2 linked regions of the Sphaerotilus microaerophilus genome follow. The protein of the gene in region 1 interacts with the protein of each later gene in a pairwise test. Links are inferred from orthologs where the notes say so. Each region holds a gene or a part of one and is shown on either strand. Other genes may lie near its edges.

Evidence for each region.
Region 2: the proteins of acpP (region 1) and ybgC interact in binary tests that used the Escherichia coli proteins (3 or more experiments, as listed by UniProt). The link is inferred for Sphaerotilus microaerophilus from one-to-one orthologs.

The regions. Positions count from the first base shown.
Region 1 is NZ_AP025730.1:1,459,834-1,468,846, forward strand. Bases 2,490-5,179 are described here. They hold acpP (acyl carrier protein), read right to left. Parts: upstream 4,110-5,179; coding sequence 3,870-4,109; downstream 2,490-3,869. Other genes in these bases: NGK70_RS06470 (hypothetical protein), read right to left, coding at 2,490-2,509; fabF (beta-ketoacyl-ACP synthase II), read right to left, coding at 2,578-3,822; fabG (3-oxoacyl-ACP reductase FabG), read right to left, coding at 4,247-4,990; fabD (ACP S-malonyltransferase), read right to left, coding at 4,987-5,179. Also shown: NGK70_RS06455 (MucB/RseB C-terminal domain-containing protein), read right to left, coding at 1-692; NGK70_RS06460 (sigma-E factor negative regulatory protein), read right to left, coding at 692-1,360; RNA polymerase sigma factor RpoE, read right to left, coding at 1,386-1,994; more of NGK70_RS06470, read right to left, coding at 1,991-2,489; more of fabD, read right to left, coding at 5,180-5,925; NGK70_RS06495 (beta-ketoacyl-ACP synthase III), read right to left, coding at 5,981-6,973; phosphate acyltransferase PlsX, read right to left, coding at 6,970-8,046; rpmF (50S ribosomal protein L32), read right to left, coding at 8,205-8,387; NGK70_RS06510 (YceD family protein), read right to left, coding at 8,469-9,013. UniProt on the Escherichia coli protein: Carrier of the growing fatty acid chain in fatty acid biosynthesis.
Region 2 is NZ_AP025730.1:4,751,180-4,760,462, reverse strand. Bases 3,666-6,625 are described here. They hold ybgC (tol-pal system-associated acyl-CoA thioesterase), read right to left. Parts: upstream 5,371-6,625; coding sequence 4,960-5,370; downstream 3,666-4,959. Other genes in these bases: NGK70_RS20300 (serine/threonine-protein kinase), read right to left, coding at 5,373-6,625; tolQ (protein TolQ), read right to left, coding at 4,265-4,963; NGK70_RS20315 (biopolymer transporter ExbD), read right to left, coding at 3,773-4,237; tolA (cell envelope integrity protein TolA), read right to left, coding at 3,666-3,756. Also shown: NGK70_RS20330 (sensor domain-containing protein), read right to left, coding at 1-1,064; NGK70_RS20325 (HD-GYP domain-containing protein), read right to left, coding at 1,105-2,487; more of tolA, read right to left, coding at 2,647-3,665; more of NGK70_RS20300, read right to left, coding at 6,626-6,788; NGK70_RS20295 (pyridoxal phosphate-dependent aminotransferase), read right to left, coding at 6,843-8,087; transcription antitermination factor NusB, read right to left, coding at 8,084-8,608; ribH (6,7-dimethyl-8-ribityllumazine synthase), read right to left, coding at 8,605-9,069; ribBA (bifunctional 3,4-dihydroxy-2-butanone-4-phosphate synthase/GTP cyclohydrolase II), read right to left, coding at 9,159-9,283.

The sequences.
Region 1 (9,013 bases):
CGATAGCCGTCCAGCCGGCGCATCTCCTGCAGCAGGGCCTGTGGCTGCACAGGGGCGTCGAGTTGCAGCTCGGAGAAGGAGGAGGACTCGATCACCTCGCCACGTGCGCCCAGCGTGTCGGCGCGCAGCAGCAGGCCGCTGTGACGCTCCAGCCACAGGCGCTGCGCATAGCGGTAGGTGTCCCGCGGGCGCAAGGTCACCACCTGGGCCTCGTGCCCGGCGGCCCGGTCGGCGGTGGTGGATTGCAACTCGTAGGCGTCGAGGGCGCCAGGGGCATCGCCGATGTTGGCGACCGGGAACCCGGGCAGCAGCTCGCGCTGCTCGATCGACGCCTCGCGCGTCTTCGGCCAGAAGACGTGCACGGTGTCGTTGTGGCGGTAGAGGCGGCGCATCTGGCCGTCCAGCGCCTCGATGCGTTCGATCTGCTGTCGCCCGTCGGCGAAGTGGGTAACGCGCGAGCTGCTGATCACGCCACCCGCGTTCACCACGAAGGTGCCGCTGTAGCTGCGCCGTTGGGCCGCATCCTGGATGCGGCGCACCACCGCCTGGGCATCGCCGAGCGTGGTCGCCGAGGCCGCCTTGCCAGGGCCTGGGCTGCCCGCGACCGCCCAGCCCAGGCCGCTGCTGATCAGCACCCCCGTCACCAATGCGCTGCGCCATGTCCTGCGGCGCTGCTCCAGCCGGGCGGACATCAGCGGGGGCCGGCGTCGTAGGCGGCGTTGCGCAGGTAGCCTGCAGCCGGGCTCAGTGTCGTGCTGCCCGAGTACTCGCGGTGCGCGCGCAGGTAGCGGGCCATCTCGGCTTCGGCCAGGGTGGCTCGTTCGTCCGCACCGACGGCCGATGCCGCGGTGGCCACGGTGGGGGGAGACCACCATGAGGCGCTGCCGTCTGGATCGCTGCGTGTGGACCACACTGCGCCGGCCACCATGACCACCCCGGCAGCCACGCCCACAGGCGTGGCCCAGCGTGACCGCAACGACGGCAACAACGCCCGGCGCCGCGCGTGCGTGACCACGGTGCCCGTTCCCAGGCCCCTCGCATTCCTGGCCCCCGCACCGACCGCGGCCGCGGGCTGCGCCTGGCCTGCGTCGGCACGCGTGGGCGCCAGGACCACCGGCTCGCACTCCAGCCGCTCGCGCAGCCGGCTCATGAACGCTCCATCGCGGGTGGCCGGTGCGGCGAGTTCCTCGCTGCGCAGCACATCGCCGATGAGGTGATAGGCATGCCAGTCGGCGCGGCACTGCCGGTCCGTGCGCCATGCCGTGCACAGCGATGCCACCTGGGACCCGTCGAGCTCGCCGTCCATCAGGGCCGACATCGCAGCCCGATCACTGCCCGCGGGCAGTTCGCTGTGGTTCATCTCGCACTCCAGAGGGGGGCCGCGCTCACCATCGCTGCCCCTTCTTCGTATCCAGCAAAGGCCGCAGCCGCTCGGCAATCGCCTCGCGGGCCCGGAAGATGCGCGATCGCACCGTCCCGATCGGACAGTCCATCGCTTCGGAGATCTCGTCGTAGGACAGGCCTTCCACCTCCCGCAGGAGGATCGCCTGGCGCAGGTCGTCCGGCAACGCCTCGATCGCCTTGTTGACCGTCGCCGCGATCTCCCGGCTGGCCAACACCGCCTCGGGTGTTTCCCCATCGCTTAGTTCGCGCTCGGGCCGGTAAGTTTCCTCGTCATCCTGCCGAGCGCAGGCCAGTGCACTCTCGGTGATGACGGGGTCGCGCTTGAGGTCGGCCAGGGTCTTCTTGGCCGTGTTGACCGCGATGCGGTACAGCCAGGTGTAGAAGGCGCTTTCACCCCGGAACTGCGGCAGCGCGCGGTAGGCGCGGATGAAGGTCTCCTGGGCCACGTCAGCCACCAGGTCGCTGTCGCGCACGAACCGCCCGATCAGGCGTTCGATGCGGCGCTGGTACTTCACCACCAGCATCTCGAAGGCGTGCACCTCGCCGCGCTTGGCGCGCTCGACGAGTTGGGCGTCTGCGTCGGTGGTCATCCGGGATGGGCCGAGTCTGGCGCAGACGGCGGGTCGGCAGGGGAGGGGGGCGTCGCGGGGGAGGTCATGCGGCGCGAGGAATATAGCGCACAGCGCAGACCGTGCCAGCGGCCACCCAGGTCGGCTTCGGAGAGGGCCACCCAGCTGGCCTGGGGCCGCCTCGGCGCCTGTACGGCAGCAGCTGTCAGGCGCAACAGCAGCCATCCCCCCAGGTCGATGCGCACCTGCACGTCACCGTGAACCGGTGCTTCCATGGCGGGCAGGCGCCAGGACCACTGCGCGCCATCCCAGCCGAGCGAGAGTGCCTGTCGCCCACCGGCGCGCCAGACCCCCATCAGCAGGCCGAGCATGGGCAGGGTGACCAGCGCCGGCAACGGGGCGAGGGCGTCAAGCTGAAGTCCGTGCAGCAGCCACAGCAGCAGCGTGCCGGCCGTGGCCGCGCACAGCGCGCGCGTACCGTACAGCCAGCCCCGGCTCGTGAGGGTGTCCAAGACGAACGAAGGGGCGGTGCGCATGTTGCGTCCGCCCCTGCGATGTGCGTCGATGCCCGTCGACCCGCCAGCCGCGTACCCCGCGCTGCCGGTCAGCTGCGGCGGAACACCAGCGTGCCGTTGGTGCCGCCGAAGCCGAAATTGTTCTTCACGGCGTACTCGATCGGCATCTCACGCGCGGTGTTGGCGCAGTAATCAAGATCGCACTCAGGGTCCTGATTGAAGATGTTGATGGTCGGTGGGGACACCTGATGGTGCAGGGCCAGCACGGAGAACGCCGATTCGATGCCGCCTGCGCCGCCCAGCAGGTGGCCGGTCATCGACTTGGTCGAGTTCACCACCAGCTTCTTCGCGTGGTCACCGAAGGCCAGCTTGATCGCGTTGGTCTCGTTGGCGTCGCCCAGCGGCGTCGAGGTGCCATGGGCGTTGACGTACTGCACCTGGTCGGCGTTGATGCCGGCATTGCGCAGTGCCAGGGCCATCGAGCGGCGCGGGCCGTCGACGTTCGGGGCGGTCATGTGATACGCGTCGCCCGTCATGCCGAAGCCGGACAGCTCCGCATAGATGCGCGCACCGCGCTTCTTCGCGTGCTCGTACTCTTCGATCACCATCACGCCAGCGCCTTCGCCGAGCACGAAGCCGTCGCGGTCACGGTCCCAGGGGCGCGATGCCGTGGCCGGGTCATCGTTGCGGGTTGACAGCGCACGCGCCGCGGCAAAGCCGCCCACACCCAGCGGCGAGACGGTGGATTCGGCACCGCCGGCGATCATCACGTCGGCATCGCCGTACTCGATCAACCTGGCGGCCAGGCCGATGCTGTGCAAGCCGGTGGTGCAGGCGGTGACGACCCCGAGGTTCGGGCCCTTGTAGCCGCACAGGATCGACACATGCCCGGAGATCATGTTGATGATCGAGGCCGGCACGAAGAACGGCGAGATGCGGCGCGGGCCACGTTCCAGGTACTCGCCGTGCGAGGCCTCGATCATCGGCAGACCGCCGATGCCGGAGCCCACCATCACGCCGATGCGCTCGGCCTGCTCGGCATCCAGCGCCTCGCCGGTGGCCAGGCCCGAGTCCTTGACCGCCTGCATCGACGCGGCGATGCCGTAATGGATGAAGGCATCCATGTGGCGGGCTTCCTTGGCGGGGATGTACTCCTCGATGTTGAAGCCCTTGACCTCGCCGGCAAAGCGCACCCCCATCTTCGACGCGTCGAAGCGCGTGATGTTGGCGATGCCGGATTGACCGGCCAGGAGGTTGGCCCAGGAGTCGGCAACGGTGTTGCCCAGGGGGGTCACCAGGCCGAGGCCGGTCACGACGATGCGGCGGCGGGTCATGCGTGTGTCAATGGCAGGACGGCGGGATACGGCGCAGCGTCAGTCGCTCAGGACCTGACGTTGTTCTTCGCGTAGTCGATCGCGAGCTGAACGGTGGTGATCTTCTCGGCCTCTTCGTCCGGGATCTCGATGCCGAACTCGTCTTCCAGGGCCATCACCAGCTCGACGGTGTCGAGCGAGTCGGCGCCCAGATCGGCCACGAAGGCCTTCTCGCTGGTGACCTCGGCTTCGGCCACGCCCAGTTGTTCGGCAATGATCTTCTTGACGCGTGCTTCGATGTCGCTCATGACTCTCCTCCGGGAGGGGTGCAGTGAAAACAGCCTGCGATTCTAAGGGGTCCGGAGTGTGACGGATTCCGGGTGGTCAGGCGACCCGCGCAGGACGGAAGTCGGGCTACCTGACCGGATGGGCGGTCGCGTGCGACTCAACCCATGTACATACCGCCGTTCACGTGCACCTCGGTACCGGTGATGTAGCCGGCTTTCGAGGAAGCGAGGAACGAGACGGCTTCAGCGATGTCTTCGGGTGCGCCCAACCGCCCCAGTGGGATCAGGGACAACAGGGCCTGCTTCTGGGCCTCGGGCAGTGCCTCGGTCATGTCGGTGGCGATGAACCCGGGCGCGACGCAGTTGACCGTGATGTTGCGGCTGCCCAACTCCTTGGCCAGCGAGCGGGTCATTCCGGCCACGCCGGCCTTGGAGGCGCAGTAGTTGGCCTGGCCGGGGTTGCCCGAGGCGCCCACCACCGAGGTGATGTTGATGATGCGGCCGTAGCGCTGCTTCATCATCGGCTTGATCGCGGCGCGGCAGGCGCGGAAAACGGACTTGAGGTTGGTGTCGATCACCGCGTCCCAGTCGTCGTCCTTCAGCCGCATGGCCAGCATGTCGCGGGTGATGCCGGCGTTGTTCACCAGCACATGGAGGCCGCCGTCCTGTTTGACGATCGAGTCGATGGCGGCGTCCAGCGCAGCGGCGTCGGTGACGTTCAGCGCGATGCCGCGCCCGCCCACGTGAGCCAGCGCTTCGGTGATGGAGGCGGCACCGGACTCCGTGGTGGCCGTGCCAATCACCTTGAATCCCTGCTGGGCCAGCGCCAGCGCGATGGCACGGCCGATACCGCGACTGGCACCGGTGACGAGGGCAATCTGCGGGGGCGTGGCGAGACTCATGCGAGCAGTCCTTTGACTTCGGCCAGGCTGGCCGGATCGAAGATCGTGGCACTGACCAGTTCGGCATCGATGCGCTTGGCCATGCCAGCCAGCACCTTGCCCGGTCCGCACTCGATGACATGCCTCAGGCCGCGCGCCTTGAGCGCCTGGACCAACTCCACCCAGCGCACCGCGCCGAAGGCCTGACGGTAGAGCGCATCGCGGATGGCGTCGGGCTCGGTCTGCACGGCCACGTCGATGTTGTTGATCACCGGGATGCGCGGGCTGGCGATGGCGATCTCGGCCAGCCGCACGCGCAGGCGTTCGGCGGCCGGCTTCATCAGGCTGCAGTGGAAGGGGGCGGACACCGGCAGCGGCAGGGCGCGTTTGGCGCCCAGCGCCTTCAGCAGCTCGCAGCCCTTCTCGACGCCCGCCTTGCTGCCGGCGATCACGGTCTGCTTCGGGTCGTTGAAATTGACGGCCTCGACCACTTCGCCGGTGGCTGCGGCCGCCTGGGCACAGCCTTCGCGCACGGCCTGGGCATCCAGGCCCAGGATCGCGGCCATCGCACCGGTACCGACCGGCACGGCCTCCTGCATCGCCTGGGCACGCAGGCGCACGAGTGGCAGCGCATCGGCCAGCGTCAGCGCGCCAGCGGCGACCAGGGCGGTGTACTCGCCCAGCGAGTGGCCGGCCACCGCAGCGGGCTCCGTGCCCCCTTCGGCCAGCCAGACGCGGTAATTGGCGATGGCTGCGGTGAGCATCACCGGCTGGGTGTTGGTGGTGAGGTCCAGCGCTTCCTTCGGCCCCTCGGCAATCAGGCGGGCCATGTCCTCGCCCAGGGCGGCACTGGCTTCGTCCAGCGTGCGACGCACGGCAGGGTGGTCAGCCCAGGCATTGAGCATGCCGACGGACTGCGAACCCTGGCCAGGAAAAACGAAGGCAAACGCGGTCATGGTGATCGGTGGATGGGCGCGGTGCGCCTGAGTTCAGGGGGTGGTATGCCGAGGGTCAGAAATCCAGCAGCACGGCACCCCAGGTGAAACCCCCGCCCACGCCTTCGAGCAGGACGGTGTCGCCGGTCTTGACGCGGTGGCTGCGTACCGCCTCGTCCAGTGCAAGCGGAATCGAGGCTGCCGAGGTGTTGCCATGCCGGTCGACCGTCACGATCACCTTGTCCATGGGCAGCTTCAGCTTGCGGGCCGTGCTCTGCATGATGCGGATGTTGGCCTGGTGCGGGATCAGCCAGTCGATGTCCTGCTCGCTGCGGCCGGCCTTTTCGAGCACGGCCCGGGCGGTGCTCTCCAGCACGCCCACCGCCAGCTTGAAGACGGCCTGGCCGTCCATGCGCAGGAAGGGGTCGCCCAGCACGCTCCCGCCAGACAGGGCCCCCGGGGTGCAGAGGATGTCGAGGTGGCGGCCGTCCGCGTGCAGGTCGGTCGCGAGGATGCCTGGGGCGTCGCTCGCCGACAGCACCACGGCGCCAGCCCCATCGCCGAACAACACGCAGGTGGTGCGGTCATCGAAGTTCAGGATGCGCGAGAACACCTCGGCACCGATCACCAGGGCATGGCGCGCGGATCCGGTGCGGATCATCGCGTCGGCGAGGGTCAGCGCATAGATGAAGCCGGAGCACACCGCCTGCACGTCCATCGCGGGGCAGCCGTGCACGATGCCGAGCTTGCGTTGCACGATGGTGGCGGTCGACGGGAAGATCATGTCCGGCGTCGAGGTCGCGACAATGATCAGATCGATGTCGCTGCCCTTCAGGCTGGCAGCTTCGAGTGCATGGCGTGCCGCCTCGACCGCCAGGTCGCTGGCACTGATTTCCGGCGAAGCGAAATGACGCGACCTGATCCCCGTGCGTTCGACGATCCACTCGTCGGAGGTTTCGATGCCACGGGCACCCAGCTCGGTGGCCAGTTCTGCATTGGTCAGCCGGCGCGGTGGCAACGCGCTGCCAGTGCCTGTGATGCGGGAGTGACGGGGCGAGGTGAGGGTCATGCGGCTTGGCGCGACGGAGGCAAACCGCCGGCAGAGGCAAACTCGGGCTGCGCACCGCTCATCGCCGGCATGGCCGCAATGATGCGGTCATGGACGCGATCGAGCAGTCGATTGCGAGCGGCATCATACGCGCGGTTCAGCGCCTGCTCGAAGGCGAATGCGTCGGCCGAGCCGTGGCTCTTGAAAACCAGTCCGCGCAGCCCCAGCAGGGCGGCACCGTTGTAGCGCCGGTGATCGAGGCGGCGCTTGAAGCGGCGCAGCACCGGCATGGCGACGAGCGCGGCCAGCTTGCCATACAGACTGCCGGTGAACTCCTGCACCAGGATGCCTGCCATCAGGCCAGCCACGCCTTCGGCGGTTTTCAGTGCCACGTTCCCGACAAAGCCGTCGCACACGACCAGGTCGGTCGTGCCCTTGAAGATGTCATTGCCTTCGACGTTGCCGTGGAAGTTGAGCACCTGGCGGGCGTCGGCCTCACGCAACAGATCACCTGCGCGCTTGATGACGTCGTTGCCCTTGATCGCTTCTTCGCCGATGTTGAGCAGGCCAACGGTCGGTCGTTCGGTGCCGTCCAGCGCGCTGACCAGTGCGCTGCCCATCACCGCAAACTGCAGCAGGTGCTCCGCACTGCAGTCCACGTTCGCCCCCAGGTCCAGGACCTTGGTATAGCCGCCGCTGTGGTTGGGCAGCAGGCTGGCGATGGCGGGGCGATCGATGCCGTCGAGCGTCTTGAGCAGGTAGCGGGCCACCGCCATCAAGGCGCCGGTGTTGCCTGCAGAAACGCACGCATCGGCCGCCGGCTCGCCGTCGCCCGCCTTGACCTGCTGGATGGCCACGCGCATGGAGGAGTCGCGCTTCTTGCGTAGCGCCACCTCGACCGGATCGTCCATCGTGACCACCTCGGAGGCGGGCACGATCCGGCAACGCTGCCAGACCTGCGCTTCGCGCAGGTCTGCCTCAAGGCCGACCAGCAGCAACTCCGCGCCGGGGTGCTGGGCCAGAAAGGCCTTGCAGGCGGGCAGAGTGACACTGGGGCCGTGATCCCCGCCCATGCAATCCACGGACAGGCGCACCGGCCGCGTCAGGGGCGGGAAGGCGTTCAAGGGTGAAACTCTCGATCGGACGACCAGCGGGCCGGTACGCCCGGATGCTCACCCGGCCTGCGCCGGGATGTCGTCACGCGGGCTGCCTGGTGCAATGCACCAGCGCTTCGCAGCACGAAGCCGCAGGCTCAGGCGTCTGCCTTGGTCTTCAGGACCTTGCGGCCACGGTAAAAGCCCGTCGGGCTGATGTGGTGACGCAGGTGCACCTCGCCGGTGGTCGGCTCGATGGCCGTGCCCGGGTTGGTGAGCGCGTTGTGCGAACGGTGCATGCCCCGCTTCGAGGGCGACTTCTTGTTTTGCTGGACGGCCATGACGGACTCCTGGGTCTTCCGGCTGGAACCGGCTTGAAAAGCCTTCGACTATAACATGCTCGCTGCGGCCGTGTACGGCTTTCAGCTCGAAGCCCCGTCGGGACCCTTCTTCAGTTGCTCTTTCAATCCCGCCAGGGCCGCAAAGGGATGAGGGCGGGGTGCGTTGTTGGTGCCGGCGCCGGCGGTGTCGGGCTGGCTGGCTTCGGGTGACTGCGGGACGGGCGGCTCGGCTGCCTCTTCGTTCACCCTCAGCGGCGCCGGGCAGGTGTTGTGGCGCGGCACGATGGGGGCGGCGAGCAGCAGTTCGTCCTCGATCAGTTCGATCAGGTCGAAGGCCTTGTTGGCCACGAGCACATCGTCTTCGGTTTCCTCGTCGAGCGTGGCAGCCTGGGTTTCGTCCTCGACGAAGCGGAACCAGCGATCGACTTGCATGGGCGTGTCGACCGGGCCCAGGCAGCGCTGGCAAGTCAGCGCGATACTGGTCTGGATCTGCAGGTGCAGCCAGATCTCGGCGCGCGTGGCACGCCGGCCGCGCAACTCGCCCTGCGCCGACCAGGAAACGGTGTGGCTGGACGGGTCGGCGCCAGGGTGCAGCAACTCGGTCCAGCGGGGCAATTCGCCAAGCT
Region 2 (9,283 bases), 3.3 Mb from region 1 along the record:
GCACCCTGCGGCGTGGCCAGCAGCAGCTCGCCAAACCAGCGCGGCGCGGCCGTGCCCAGCATGAACCGGTGGGCGGCGAGGGCGCTGCCGTCGGCCTCGCCCAGCAGCTCGGCCAGCGGGGTGCCCCGCAGTGCGGCGTCGGAGCGGCCGCACAGGCGCTCGGCGGCCGGGTTGGCGCTGAGGATCGCGCCCTGCGGGTCGGTGATCAGCACGGCGTCCAGGATCGAGTCGAACACCTGGCCGGCCAGCTCCAGCCGGGTCTGGTCGAGCAGCTGGGCGGTCAGGTCGCGCCAGACTTGCACCCAGCCGACCACCTGGCCCTGGCCGTATTGCGGCAGCAGGCGGCGCTCCAGGGTGCGCCCGTCGCTCAGCTCGATCCGGTCGGTGGCCAGGGGTCCGGTGGCGTCGCGGTCGCTTTGCGGGTCATCGAGGCAGGGCGCCTGGCGGGCCTGCAGCAGCAGGGCCTGCTGCTGCACCAGGCGCCGGGCGTAGGCCGGGCCGTCGGGCAGTGCTGCTGCCAGGGTGCGGGCGATGCGGCCGGACTCGCGGCGTGCATCCAGCCCGCGCGGCAGCTGCCACAGGCGGGCAAAGGCGGGGTTCCAGGAGCGCACCTGGCCGGCCAGGTCGGTGACCAGGATGGCGTCGCGCGAGGAACTCAGCGTGGCGCCCAGCTCGCCCATCAGCCGCTCCACCTCGTGCTCGGCGCGGCGGCGCTCGGTCTGGTCGACCAGCGTGAGCAGCCAGCCCTCGCGGCCGTCGGGCAGCGCCAGGGTGCTGATGCGGCGCTCCACGTCGCGGCTGCTGCCGTCGGCGCGCACGATCAGGCTGTCGGAGTGCAGCGGCGCGCTGCGCGGCCAGCTCGCCAGCTGCATCCAGAACAGCTGGTCTTCCGGTGTCGTGGCCAGGTCCTCCACCGGCAGGCCGACGAGCTCGCCGACCGGACAGCCCCAGAGCTCGGCGGCGCTGCGGTTGGCCGCCAGCACGCGCAGGCTGCTGCCATCGATCAGGCAGGCGGCCTCCAGCAGGGCGTCCAGCAGGGGCTGCAGAACGAGGGGTGTGGACATGGCCGTGGTAGCCAGGGTCGGGCCGGGCGCGCGGCGGGCGTCAGGCCGCCACGGGTTGCGCCGGCAGCGGTTCGAGGCCGTGGGCGAAGTAGTAGCTGACGCGCTCGCGCGGCGACAGGTAGTCCAGCATCGCGCGCGGCAGGTGCTGCGGGTGCAGGCTGCGGCGCACGCTCAGGTCGGTCTCCTGCACCAGGTGCAGCAGCAGGGCATCGTCCGGGGCGACGCGCGGCTCGTAGACCAACACGCTCGGGCGCAGCGGGTGCATCGGGTGGACCGAGACGACCATCGCCATGCGCTCGTCGCTGAGCTGCACCACCGAGCCCGGCGGGTAGACGCCCAGCAGCTTGACGAAGGCGGTGAGCACCTCCGTGTCGAGCTGGTTGCGCCGCTGGGCGTACAGCAGCGCCTGGGCCTCGTGCGGGGTGCGCAGCGGCACGCCCTTGTGGCGCGGATTGCACAGGCGGTCGTAGAGGTTGACGAGGGTGACGATGCGCGCCGGCCGGGCGATCTCGTCGCCGCGCAGGCCCTGCGGCAGGCCACTGCCGTCGCGCAGCTCGTGGTGCTGGCCGATCACCTGCAGGGTGGCGGCGTCCAGCCCCATCGACATGCCCAGGCGCAGGCCCTGCGACACGTGTTCGCGCTGTTCGCGCCCGGCCAGCGCGCTGCTGTCCGAGTCGAGGTGGCGCAGGTGGTCGGGCAGCAGCAGCTTGCCGATGTCGTGCAGCAGCGCGCCCAGTGCGACGCTGTGCAGCTGGGCCTCGTCCAGGCCGAGGCTGCGCGCCAGCATCAGCGACAGCACGGTGACGTTGATCGCGTGCTGGGAGCTGGTGGTGCCCGCCGCTTCGCTGAGCATGCGGATGGTGGTGCTGTCGTCCTCGCAGAGCTGGGTGACCATCGCCGAGGCCAGGCCGGTGGCGGTGTCGCGCGCCAGGGTGGGGTGCTGCAGCACGTCGCGGGTGATGCCCTGCCAGGCCCGGCTGGCCTGGGCGTGCAGGCGTTCGCTGCGCGCCAGGCTCTCGTGCTGGGCGCGCAGGCGTTCGCGCCGCAGCACGGCCGCATCGGCCGCCGGGCGTACCGCCAGCGTGAGCGCTGCCTGTGCCACCTCGACGGCCGCCACGGCCGCTGCCGTGGGCGCGGCGGCGTCGATCGCGTGGGCGGCATCGGCGGTATCGGTGGTATCGGCAGCATGGGGCGCTTCAGTCGCTGCCTCGGCCGGCACGTCGAAGGCGCGTGGGTCGCTCAGGTCGGCGCGCACCTTCACGCGGCGCAGGCCCAGCTCGCGCAGCGCGTCGATCTGCTGGTCGTCGGCCAGGCGGAAGCGGCTGCGCGGGAAGGGGTGTTCCATCCAGCCCAGGTCCAGCTGGATGAACATGCCGGGGCGCAGGCGGTCGACGTCGACGAGCAGGTTGGCAGTGGCGGTCATGGCAGGCGATGCGGCGAAGCAGGTGGGGCCTGGCGAAACCAGGCATCTGCAAGCCATATCGGTGACCGACTCTGCCGACTTGAGCGCTCGCCCCCGTCGGGCTGGGCGCGAGTTGCAAGCAGGCGTGACGGGCCTCCCCAAAAAGGGGGGCACGCGGCCTCAGCGGCTGCCGGGGTCCAGGCTGATCGTCATGACCGGCGGGATGCGGCCGTCGGTGTCGCGCGGCAGCATCTCGGTCTTCTCGATCGCGCGCAGCACCGCCTCGTCCCAGTCGGGCACGCCGCTGGACTTGGTCAGGCGCTTGCCGATGATCGTGCCGTCGTTGGCGACGCGGATCTCCACATCGGCCACGATCGAGCGGCTGACCCGCCCGGTGTAGACGATGTTGGGCAGGATGCGGGCCCGGATGCGCCCCTCGTAGCCGGCCGACGGGGCGGCGCTGCGGGCAGCGGTGCCCGTGGAGCCGGGGGCGCCAGTGCCCGCTGCGGTGCTGCCCGTGGTGGCCGGGCTGTTGCCGCTGCCACTGCTGCCTGCACCGCCGCCGGTGCCACCCAACTGGTTCTGCATGCGCTTGAGGGCGTCCTCGCGCAGCCGGGCCACCTGCTCGGCACGGGCCTTCTCGGTCCGGGCCTCTTCCGCGGCACGCCGCTCGGCTTCCTTGCGATCGGCGAGCTTGCGTTCCGCTTCCAGCTTTTCGGCGGTCTTCTTCTCGGCCGCCTTCTTGTCGGCGGCCAGCTTGTCTGCCGCGAGCTTGTCGGCCTGCTTCTGCGCGGCGAGCCGCTCGGCCTCGGCCCTTTCGGCTTTCTCGGCCGCCTTCTTGCGTGCCAGCTCGCGCTTGGCTTCCTTCTCGGCACGCTCCTGCTCGGCCTGGCGCTTGTCCTCGGCTTCGCGCTGGCGCCGGGCACGCTCGGTGGCGATGTCGGCCTCGGCGCGGGCGGCTGCCTGCTGTGCCGGTGTGGGTGCGGGCGGGGGTGAGGGCGGAGCAGGGGCTGGGCGGGGGGCGGGAGCTGGCACCGGTGGCGGCAGGGGAGGCGACGCGACGCTGGGCGCCTCGGCCGGCGTGCCGGCGGGGGCGGGCGGGGCGGCCACCTGGGGCACCGCTGCCCAGAGCTCGGCACTGACTGGCTGCACGCTGTGGCGCCGCCAGCTCACGCTCACCGCCAGGGCGGCCACCAGCCCCAGGTGCACCGCCAGGGACAGCACACTGCCCAGCCCGAGGCCGTCGGCCGACGGGGGGCGGTGCAGGATGGTGGCCGTGCCGGTGTTCAAGCCCGTGTGTTCCAAGTCAGGCGCCGGTGGTGCGCACCGCCAGGCCCACGCGCACGATGCCGGCGCGCTGCAGAGTGTCCATCACCTTGACCACGGCCTCGTACTTGACGCCCTTGTCGGCCGAGATCACCACGGGCACCTGCTGCGAGCCGGCCTGCAGCGCCTTGACCCGCGCGGTCAGTTGCTTGAGGGTGATGCGCTCGCCCTCGCTGTTCACCGCCGTGCCCTCGGCCTGCACCGGTGCGCCGCTGACCTTCAGGCGCAGCGCCTCGGTGCTGTCGAGGATCACCTCGACGACCCGGTCGGGCTGGCGCTGGGCCTGGCCGACGCTGGGCAGGTCGATCACCCCCGGCGTCATCAGCGGGGCGCTGACCATGAAGATGATCAGCAGCACCAGCATCACGTCGATGAAGGGCACCATGTTGATTTCCGAGATCGTGCGGCGGCGCGATCCGGTTCGGCGGGAGGCGACGGCGGCCATGCGCGGTGGTCCTGCGGCGGCGACCGGTCAGCGGGCGTTGCCGCCGCTGGGCGCCTGGGCGACGTTGCGCGCCAGGATGTTGGAGAACTCCTCCATGAAGGTCTCCAACTGGATCGCGATGCGGTCGATGTCGCGGGCGAAGCGGTTGTAGGCGATCACCGCGGGGATGGCGGCAAACAGGCCGATCGCGGTGGCCACCAGCGCCTCGGCGATGCCCGGGGCGACCGTGGCCAGCGTGACCTGCTGCAGGTTCGACAGACCCGAAAAGGCGTGCATGATCCCCCACACCGTGCCGAACAGGCCGACGTAGGGCGACACCGAGCCGACCGTGGCGAGGAAGGAGAGGTTGGACTCGACCGTGTCCAGCTCGCGCTGGAAGCTGGCGCGCATCGCGCGGCGGGCACCGTCGAGCAGCGCACCGCTGTCGGCCACGCGGCGTTCGCGCAGCTTCATGAACTCGCGCATGCCGGCGGTGAAGATGCGTTCCATCGGCGCGCCCTGCTCGGCGCGCCGCTCGCTTTGCGCAAACAGCTCGTTCACCGGCCGGCCGGACCAGAACTCGCGCTCGAATTCATCGTTGTCGCCACGCACCCGGCGCAGGCCGACGAGCTTGCCGAAGATCACCGTCCAGCTGGCCAGCGACACCATCAGCAGGATGGCCATCACGAGTTGCACCACCAGGCTGGCCTGGGTGACGAGGTGCAGGATGTTGAGGTCCTGATTCATGCAGGGTTGATCCGTTCCAGGATGGCGTTGGGGATGCGGCGCGGCCGGAAGTTCCCGGCATCGACGCAGCCGATGCGGATGCGGCCCTCGGCCAGCAGCGTGTCGCCGCGCAGCGCCTGCTGCTGCAGCGCCAGGCTGGCGCGGCCGGCCTCGACGAGCTGCACCGTGATGCGCAGCTCGTCGTCGAGCCGCGCCGGCTGGCGGTACTGCACCGCCGTGTCGGTGACGACGAAGATGGCGGCGTCCGTGTCGCGCATGGCCTGCTGCGAGAAGCCCAGGTCGCGCAGCCACTCGGTGCGGGCGCGCTCGAAGAACTTCAGGTAGTTGGCGTAGAAGACCACGCCGCCAGCGTCGGTGTCCTCCCAGTAGATGCGCACCGGCCAGTGGTACGTCGCTGCCGTACCCATCGTCAGCGGGCCTTCCACAGCAGCCAGGCAGCGAGCACCGCGATGGCCGTGCCCGCCACGGCCCAGATCAGGCTGCGCAGCGGGTGGCTGCTGCTGGGGGCGTCGTCGTCGGGGCCGTGCAGCGCCGGCACCGCAGGAGGGGGGTAGCTAGGCAGGGCACCCAGGCCGCCCAGACCGGTGCTGGGCAGGGGCACGGGGCGGGGCGCCTCGGCGGCGCCCGAGGGCGTTTCCGTGGGGGCCAGGCCGGCCAGCCAGGCGCGCAGCTCGCGCGCCAGCGCACCGGCCGAGCGCTGGCGCTGCGCCGGGTCGCGGGAGATGGCCCGCATCGCAATGGCTTCCAGCGCCGCGGGGACGCCCGCCCGGTACTGGCTGGGCGGCGGCGCATTGCCGGCGCGCACCGCCGCGCGGATCTCCTGCAGCCGGCTGCCCTGGTAGGGCCGCAGGCCGCACAGCAGCTCGTAGAGCACCACGCCGAGCGAGTAGACGTCGCTGCGCTGGTCGCACTCGCGCCCGTCGAACTGCTCGGGCGCGGCGTAGTAGGGCGAGCCCAGTGCCGGGCCGTTGTCGCCATCCTGATGGATCAGCCGGGCGATGCCGAAGTCCAGCACCACCGGGCGGGTGCGCCCGACCATGAAGATGTTGGCCGGCTTGATGTCGCGGTGGATCACGCCCTTGCTGTGCGCGTAGCCCAGCGCGTCGGCGACGCGCCGCACGATCAGCGCAGCCTGCTCGGGCGTGGGCTGCCAGCCGCTGCGCAGCAGCTCGGCCAGGTCCTTGCCGCGCAGCAGCTCCATCGCCAGGTAGGCGCCCTCGCCGGCGATGCCGGCGTCGTGCACCGTGACGATGTGCGGGTGGCTCAGGCGGGCGGCGGCGCGGGCCTCGTCGAGCACGCGCTCGGCGATCGCCTCGCGTTCGGCCGCGGGCATGTGCAGCGGCAGCGTCTTGATGGCCACCTGGCGCGCCAGCACGGTGTCATAGGCCGACCAGACCGTGCCCAGTCCGCCGGAGCCGAGCCGGTGTTCCAGGGTGTAGCGGCCGATCTGGCCCGACAGCGGCATCACGCTGCTGCTCACCGGCGGCGCCTGGGGGCCCGGAGGCGGGTGCAGGCGCTGGGTATCGACGGCGTCCAGGCCGGTATCGCCCAGCGGCAGCGGCGCGCGCGCCAGGGCACGGCGCTCGGCCTCGTCGTCGCTGGGCAGGCGCATCCATTCGCTGTCGAGCGGGCCGGTGAGTTCGGGGCCCAGCTCCCCGGGCATGGTCAATGGCGCCGGCTCGGTGATGGGGCCGGTGGTGTCGCCCAGCGAGGGGTCGGGAGCCAGGGTGGCCACCTCGTCGGTCCAGCTCAGGCCAGGCGCGGTCTCGGTGGTCGCGCGCCGGTCTTCGGCCGCGAGGGCGCGCTCTCGTTCTGGACGGTTCATGGGCGCTGGTGGTTGGGCCGCATCGAAATGCGAAATCGAGACGATACCCCGGATTCAGCCTGCCAGGACACGCTCCAGGCGGCCCAGCGCGCTGCGCAGTTGGGGCAGGGCGCTGGCGAAGGACAGCCGGGCGTAGCGTCCCGTGTCGGCCAGGCCGAAGTCGCGTCCCGGGGTCAGCGCGACGTGGGCACGCTCCATCATGTCGAAGCAGAAGGTCCAGCTGTCGGCGGCGTGGCGGCTCGTGTCGAACCAGACGTAGAAGGCGCCGTCGGGCTGCACCGGCACCGGCAGGCCGAGCGCTTCGAGTGCGGGCACGACGAAGTCGCGGCGCGCGCGCATCTCGTCGCGGCGGCGCTCGCATTCGGCCAGGCTGTCGGGGTGGAAGCACTCCACCGCCGCGTGCTGGGCCACCGACGAGGCGCAGATGTAGAGGTTCTGCGCCAGCTTCTCGATGGGGGCGACCAGCGCGGGTGGCAGCACCAGCCAGCCCAGGCGCCAGCCGGTCATGCCGAAGTACTTCGAGAAGCTGTTGACCACCAGCACATCATCGCCGAGTTCCAGCGCGCTGCGTGCCGCACCGAGCGCCGGGTCGTCGTAGCTCAGGCCGAGGTAGATCTCGTCGACGATCGTCAGTCCGCCGCGCTGGCGCACCGCGGCGACGATGCGCTCCAGCTCGTCGAAGGCGATGCGCGTGCCGGTGGGGTTGGACGGCGAGGCCAGCATCACGCCGCGCGTGGCCGGGCCCCAGGCGGCGTCCACCGAGGCGGCGTCGAGCTGGAAGCGCTGCGCCGGCCCGGCCGGCAACAGCCGCGCGCTGCCCCCGGCCGCCGTCATGAAGTGGCGGTTGCAGGGGTAGCAGGGGTCGGGCATCAGGAATTCATCGCCCGGTTCGACCAGTGCGAGCGTGAGCAGCTGCAGCGCCGCGGAGGCACCGGCGGTGACCACGATGCGTGCCGGGTCGACGGGCACGTTCCAGCGCGTGGCGTACCACTGCGCGATGGCCTCGCGCAGCGCCGGCGCGCCGGTGGCGGGGGTGTACTGCGTGCGGCCGGATTCGATGCAGCGCTGCGCCGCGGCCTGTACGCGCGGCGGTGCGGTGAAGTCGGGCTCGCCGATGTTCAGGTAGATCATCGGCTCGCCGCCGAGCAACGGGTCGCAGGCGGGGCTGCGGGCGATCACGTCGGCCGCCTTGGCGCACTCCATCACCCAGAAGGGCTCGATGACCTCGACGCGCCGGGCCAGGCGCGGCGCGGCCACCGTCGGCATGACCGACATGGTCGACGCGAGGGCGCTCGTCATCCCTTGCGCGGGGCGGGCCGGTAGGCGGCCACCTCGGCGGCGCGCAGGTCCTTGGCGGTGCGGTCGAGCACGCCGTTGACGAACTTGTGGCCGTCGGTGCCGCCGTAGACCTTGGCCAGCTCGACCGCCTCGTTGATGACGACGCGATAGGGCACGTCCAGGCAGTGCTGCAGCTCGTAGGTGCCAATCAGCAGCACGCCGTGCTCGACCGGCGACAGTTCGGTGACCTTGCGGTCCAGGTGCGGCGCAAACTCGGCGTCCAGCATGGCGACCTGCTCGATGCAGCCGCTCAGCAGGGCGTCGAAGTGGGTGCTGTCACAGAGGTTGTACTCGTCCTGCTCGCGGATGTGGGCATGCACCACGCGGGCCTCGGCACGGTTGACCTGCCACTCGTACAGACCCTGCAGAGCCAGCTCGCGAGAGCGGCGGCGGGCCGACTTGGGCCGCGGCGGCTTCTGGGCGGATGGGCTCGGGCCCGCAGGGGCGCCGCGGGTGCCGGGGGTTTCCGAAGGGGCGTTCACGTCAGGTCTCCCAGCAGGTTGGCCATCTCGACCACCACGCGGGCGGCGTCGCGGCCCTTCTCTTCGGCGCGGGCCCAGGCCTGGGCCTCGTTCTCGACGGTGAGGATGGCGTTGGCGACTGGCAGGCCGTGGTCCAGCGACACGCGGGTCACGCCCGCGCCACTCTCGTTGGCGACCAGTTCGAAGTGGTAGGTCTCGCCGCGGATGATGCAGCCCAGGGCGATCAGCGCGTCGTGGTCCTTGGTCTCGGCCAGGGTCTGCAGTGCGATGGGGATCTCCAGCGCGCCCGGCACGGTGACGTGACGGATGTGCTTGCGCGCCACGCCCAGCGCCAGCAACTCGGCGATGCAGCTCTCGGCCAGCTGCTCGGTGATGGCGGCGTTGAAGCGGGCCTGCACGATGGCCACGTGCAGGTCTTCGCCGTTGAGTTCGGCGGTAACGCCCTTGTCTGCACCCTGCATGGGTCGGTCCTCGTTGGTTTGGCGCGACGGCCTCGCCACGGCACCGGCCCGCGCGGGCCGCACCGCGGCGGGAACCTGCCGCCGGGGTTTCAGTCCTGCGTGGAGAGGAAGCCGGTGACTTCCAGCCCGTAGCCCGTCATGCTGGGCATGCGACGGCGGTTGCTCAGCAGCTTCATGCGGCGCACGCCCTGCTGCAGCAGGATCTGCACGCCCA